2 linked regions of the Pelosinus sp. IPA-1 genome follow. The main gene of each other region encodes a partner of the protein of the gene in region 2 in a complex. Links are inferred from orthologs where the notes say so. Each region holds a gene or a part of one and is shown on either strand. Other genes may lie near its edges. The genes, in order: groL and metK.

Region 1 (3,299 bases), on a different replicon or contig from region 2:
AAAAGGCCAAAGATTCAGGGGTTTTGGCTTATTTAGTTAAGCCTGTGAAAGAAGTTAATTTATTCCCTGCAATGGAAATTGCTTTATCACGTTTTCAGGAATTTGCCGAATTAGAACAAGAATTAGAAAATGTAAAACAGTCCCTTGAGACTAGGAAGATTTTAGATCGTGCAAAAGGAATACTAATGGATGCATATAACTTGAGCGAAACAGAAGCATATAGGCGTATTCAACAGTATAGTATGAGTAAACGCAAAGCAATTAAAGATGTGGCTGAATCCATAGTGCAGGCAGCAACTAAGAGAAACTAAAAGTAGAAAAGCAGGTAAATTTATATTTTTTTTAAAAAATACTGATTTTTACCATGAAAACACTTGCTTTTTCTTGCTGAATTTTATATCATAAATTATGTGATTAGCACTCGCTAGCATTGAGTGCTAACAACGTTGCTACTATAATACACATCATGAAGGAGGATATTTCAATGATTAAGCCGTTAGGTGACAGAGTGGTCATTAAGGTCTTAGAGGGTGAAATGAAAACAAAAAGTGGTATCGTATTACCGGATACTGCAAAAGAAAAGCCACAAGAAGGAGAAATTATCGAGGTTGGTACTGGTAAAGTATTAGAAAATGGCCAACGTATTGCTCTTGATGTAAAAGTTGGCGATAGAATTATATTCTCCAAGTACGCTGGTACAGAAGTGAAATTCGAAGGACAAGAATATCTGATCGTAAGTGAAAGAGATATTTTAGCAGTTGTACAATAATAAAATTATTAATTAGGGGGATTACATAAAATGGCAAAGCAAATTTTATTTGATGAAGATGCACGTCGCGCGCTAGAAAGAGGCGTTAATGCTCTGGCAAATGCAGTAAAAGTAACATTAGGACCTAAGGGGCGTAATGTTGTACTTGATAAAAAATTTGGTGCTCCTACCGTTACAAACGATGGTGTAACAATTGCTCGTGATATTGACTTGGAAGATCCGTTTGAAAACATGGGTGCGCAACTGGTGAAAGAAGTTGCTACCAAAACTAATGATGTAGCAGGCGATGGCACTACTACTGCAACCTTATTAGCACAAGCTATGATTCGCGAAGGTATGCGTAATGTAGCAGCAGGTGCAAACCCTATGATTATTAAAAAGGGTATTGAAAAAGCAGTAAAAACTTTAGTAGAAGAAATTAAAAAATCCTCTAAAAAAGTAGAAACTAAAGATGCTATTGCTCAGGTTGCTTCTATTTCTGCAGCTGATGAAGAAATTGGTAACTTAATTGCAGAAGCGATGGAAAAAGTGGGTAAAGACGGTGTTATCACTGTTGAGGAATCCAAAGGCATGGGAACTAACCTTGATGTAGTTGAAGGTATGCAATTTGACCGTGGCTACATTTCCCCATATATGGTAACTGATACTGACAAAATGGAAGCGGTCTTAAATGATCCTTATATTTTGATTACAGATCGTAAAATTGGTGCGATTGCAGACTTACTTCCTACTTTAGAAAAAGTAGTACAACAAGGTCGGGAACTTTTGATCCTTGCTGAAGATATCGAAGGCGAAGCATTAGCAACCTTGGTTGTGAATAAATTACGTGGTACATTTAAAGCCGTAGCTGTAAAAGCTCCTGGTTTTGGTGATCGTCGTAAAGCTATGTTAGAAGATATTGCTGCTTTAACTGGCGGTACTGTTGTTACAGAAGAAATTGGTCGTAAGCTTGATACTGTTGAGCTTGTTGATCTTGGTCGTGCGCGTCAAGTTCGTATTTCTAAAGAAGAAACTACAATCATTGATGGTGCTGGCGATGTAACTCAAATTAAAGCTCGCGTTAGCCAAATCAAAACACAAATCGAAGATAGCACTTCAGATTTCGATAAAGAAAAATTACAAGAACGTCTTGCTAAATTATCTGGCGGTGTAGCTGTTATCCAAGTAGGTGCGGCTACAGAAGTAGAATTGAAAGAAAAGAAATACCGCATCGAAGATGCTTTGAATGCAACTCGCGCTGCTGTTGAAGAAGGTATTGTCGCTGGTGGTGGTACTACTTTCATTGACATTATTTCCGCTCTTGATAGTATTGAAGCAACTGGTGATGAAAAGACTGGTGTTGATATTGTAAGACGTGCCATTGAAGAACCAGTACGTCAAATCGCTAACAACGCAGGTCTTGAAGGCTCCATCGTTGTTGCAAACGTGAAGAAAGCTGGTAAAGGCATGGGCTTCAATGCATTAACTGAGCAATATGTTGATATGATTGCTGCAGGTATTGTTGATCCAGCAAAAGTAACTCGCTCTGCACTGCAAAACGCAGCTAGCATTGCAGCTATGGTATTAACTACTGAAACTTTAGTCGCTGATAAGCCTGAGAAAGACGGTGGCGCTGCTGCTGCTATGGGCGGCATGGGTGGCATGGGCGGAATGGGCGGAATGGGCGGCATGATGTAATATAAGCCTCAAACCCCTTTGCAGGAACGGGTTTGTCCGCTGAATTACACCAAATGCTAACATTTTGCTAACGTAAAAAAAAATTTTAGAGGCCTCGCATTAGTTGAGTAAACTTTTGTGCGGCCTCTTTTTTCATGTCCTTATTTCTGCTAGTATCCGATGTACAGTTTTTGGATCGGGTCTTTTTCATTTAATCATACGATTCATCCAGTTTCATACTTTAGATAGAAAAAAGGACTACTTGGCTATAGGCAGTCCCTGCAATCACATGCGGAGCAGAAGTGTGGCATCCAATATAAACTATCTTCTTTATTTATTCTCTTATCCGACAGAAGAGTATTCCATCCTATCTAGTTATTTGGAAAAGATTACCTGAACTACATGCGCGTCCAGACCTACATGTAGCCTATCAGTAACTGATGCTGCCAGTGGACACAATCTGGCTAAACTTGAACGTATATTAGGCTCTCCAGGAGCATATTATTCAATGCCGTATAAAAATGAAGGAGGTATAATAATGGCTGAAGACAATAGGAAGAAACATGATTGGGATTGTGATTGTGAGTGCGAGTGTGAGTGCCCTCCAACCCAAACACATGTACATGAATTTGAAGGAAGCGTCAAGATTGCTGAAGCGTCCACGGACCCCCATAACCATCGGTTTGCCGGGGTTTCAAGTGAAGTGATACCGTTTGAAAATAGTCATGTGCACGAATTATTTACAAAAACAGATTTTTACGAAGACCACCACCACGAAGTTGCAGTCAGGACTGGTCTCCCAATTGATGTAGGTAATGGCAGACACGTGCATTTTAAAGCTGACATAACCACTGTGGCTGATGGGCACGTTCAC
Region 2 (3,112 bases):
TGTACAATCAGCATCACAGATGCAGGATGCCGTATTGGCTCATTTTGCGGAAAGTGATATTGTGATAAAGGCAGCGGCAGTAGCGGATTATCGTCCACAGAGTATGTCGGAGCATAAAATTAAAAAGACTGGTGAGACGCTACATTTGATACTAGAGAAAAATCCGGATATCTTACTACAGCTTGGGCACCTAAAGAAACATCAGATATTGGTTGGTTTTGCTGCTGAAACTCAGGATTTACTAGTTCATGCACAAGATAAATTAACGAGAAAAAATTTAGATATGATTGTCGCTAATGATGTTACTATACCTGGTGCCGGATTTAATACGGACACAAATATAGCAAAATTGTTGTACCGTGACGGTCGTATAGAAGAGTTGCCTCAAATGTCTAAAAAAAGGCTAGCAGAAGTTATTTTAGATAAAATTCACATAGAATGTCGAAAATAGGTTGATTTTTGTTCTATTTTACTTTAAAATTTGATTTGGCAGAATTATATATTGGCTCATCAAGAGATGGTGGAGGGAATGGCCCGATGAAACCGCGGCAACCATTTGGAATATCCAAAAACGGTGCCAATTCCTGCGGTGAAATCCGCAAGATGGGAGAGTGACAGTGACAATCACCCTCCCTTATGGGAGTTTTTTTATTTTTATTAATTATTGGAGGTAGAAATTGTGGAAAAAAAACGCGTATTATTTACTTCAGAGTCTGTTACTGAAGGACATCCTGATAAAATGGCGGATCAGATTTCAGATGGTGTATTAGATGCCATTATGGCAAAAGATCCTATGGGACGGGTAGCATGTGAGACTTTGTTGACAACAGGTCAAGTACATGTAGTTGGTGAAATAACAACGAATTGTTATGTGGATATTCCTAAGATAGTACGTGATACAATTAAAGAAATTGGCTATACACGTGCAAAATATGGCTTTGATGGTGACACTTGTGGTGTACTGGTTTCCATAGGTGAGCAATCCGCTGATATTGCGATGGGTGTTGACAAGGCGCTAGAAGCAAAACAAGGACAAATGGATGATATTGAAGCAATCGGTGCTGGTGACCAAGGAATGATGTTTGGTTACGCAACCAATGAAACTCCAGAGTATATGCCATTGACAATATCCTTAGCACATAAGTTAGCTCGTCGTTTAACAGAAGTCCGTAAAAATGAAGAAGTTGATTATTTACGTCCTGATGGAAAAACACAAGTAACGGTGGAATATGAAGATGGACAACCTCTTCGTGTCGATACGATCGTAATTTCAACCCAGCACGGTCCTGAAGTTGAATTAGCAACTATTGAAAAAGATTTGATTGAAAAAGTTATTGTACCAATTGTTCCAGCTCATCTATTAGATGCAAATACGAAATACTATATTAACCCAACAGGCCGTTTTGTAATAGGTGGACCTCAAGGCGATGCTGGTTTGACTGGCCGTAAAATCATTGTTGATACATATGGTGGAATGGCACGTCATGGTGGCGGTGCATTCTCTGGTAAGGATTGTACCAAAGTAGATCGCTCAGCTGCCTATGCAGCTCGCTACGTTGCCAAAAACGTAGTTGCGGCAGGATTAGCAGATAAATGTGAGATCCAGTTAGCTTATGCTATTGGTATGGCGCATCCAGTCTCGATTATGGTAGAGACTTTTGGCACGGCTAAAGTAGATGAAAAACTGATTGCCGAGCTGATTAAAAAACATTTTGATTTGCGTCCAGCTGGCATTATTAAAACCTTGGACTTGCGTCGTCCGATTTATCGTCAAACAGCAGCTTACGGACACTTTGGCCGTACTGATATTGATTTGCCTTGGGAACGCACTGATAAAGCAGAAATTTTACGTAAGGAAGCAAATCTTTAATTTTTAATAATTTCTTGCAGGGTTTTTATCTCATCATACGAATTTTATAGGTATAGCTAATGATAAAAGGGGGACTCAGTGAGATTCCCCCTTTTTAATTTTATTAAGTATCATGGAATGGTGGTAACAATGCAACGTATAGCACAAGTTTTAGTAAATCTTACAACTAAAAACATTAACAAAGCTTTTTCATATCATATTCCTGAACACTTAGATTGTGTTGCTGTAGGTTGGCGTGTATTAGTGCCTTTTGGAAATCGCAAACTAGAGGGTTTTATTATTGATATTACTCAGGGTGAAGATTCTGATATAATTAACCTAAAACCTATTTTAGATACATTGGATAATGACATATGGTTTGATGAGCATATGATGCATACTGCTAGGTGTATTAGTGAATATTATCTTTGTAATTTAGTTGATGCGATGCGTTTGTTTATTCCAGGGAAATCAGGCATAAAAAGTGTTACACTTTATTCGGTAGGCACTGATCGGGATATTCAGAAAACATTAACTGAGTTATTAGCTAAATCAGCAGAATATTACCAGGTATTTATATATATATATGAGCAGCGATCGGTACTTTCGTCCAAATTAGAAAAACAGTTTGGTGCTGGTGTATTAAAAGTCATACAATATTTACTACGTAAGAAAGTAATAGTTGGAGAGTCAATCGGAAAAAAGACTGGTACACATCTTTATAAAAGTGTAATCTATTTAGACATATCTATTGAATCCGCCCAAACCCTTATTAGCAGTTTAGTTAGAAAACCAGCACAATGCCGTTTATTGAATTATTTAATAGAGTATGGGCAGCTTTCTTACGATGACTTGAAAAAAAGTAATACTAGTTATGATACTGTCAAAAAATTGGTACAAGAGGGCATTGTTAAAATTGAAAAAGTTCAGATAGTTCGTGATAGCTATGCTGATTTATCGGAAACAAAAAATACTGTTTCATTAACGACTGAACAACAGCAAGTATTGGGAAAAATTATACCGAAAATGCAAGCTAAGGAATTTGAGTCTTTTTTACTTCATGGCATTACTGGAAGTGGTAAAACCCAAGTCTATATCGAAGCAGTGGCAGTAGCTCGTCAAAATTACCGTCAGGCGATTGTTTTAGTCCCTGAAATTGCCCTTACAAGCCAAATTGTCTCACGATTTAAGGCTCGGTTTGGTGATGATGTGGTAGTCATGCATAGTAAGCTATCTACTGGTGAACGTTATGATGCTTGGCAG

Evidence for each region.
Region 1: the proteins of metK (region 2) and groL are in contact, whole or in part, in a cryo-EM structure (PDB 8P4O), measured with the Escherichia coli proteins. The link is inferred for Pelosinus sp. IPA-1 from one-to-one orthologs.

The regions. Positions count from the first base shown.
Region 1 is NZ_BSVC01000001.1:662,660-665,958, forward strand. The notes cover bases 162-3,122. They hold groL (chaperonin GroEL), read left to right. Parts: upstream 162-799; coding sequence 800-2,446; downstream 2,447-3,122. Other genes in these bases: QSJ81_RS03035 (ANTAR domain-containing response regulator), read left to right, coding at 162-311; groES (co-chaperone GroES), read left to right, coding at 485-769; QSJ81_RS03050 (YmaF family protein), read left to right, coding at 2,964-3,122. Also shown: more of QSJ81_RS03035, read left to right, coding at 1-161; more of QSJ81_RS03050, read left to right, coding at 3,123-3,299.
Region 2 is NZ_BSVC01000004.1:474,690-477,801, reverse strand. The notes cover bases 1-2,774. They hold metK (methionine adenosyltransferase), read left to right. Parts: upstream 1-679; coding sequence 680-1,870; downstream 1,871-2,774. Other genes in these bases: priA (primosomal protein N'), read left to right, coding at 2,000-2,774; coaBC (bifunctional phosphopantothenoylcysteine decarboxylase/phosphopantothenate--cysteine ligase CoaBC), read left to right, coding at 1-451. Also shown: more of priA, read left to right, coding at 2,775-3,112. UniProt on the Escherichia coli protein: Catalyzes the formation of S-adenosylmethionine (AdoMet) from methionine and ATP.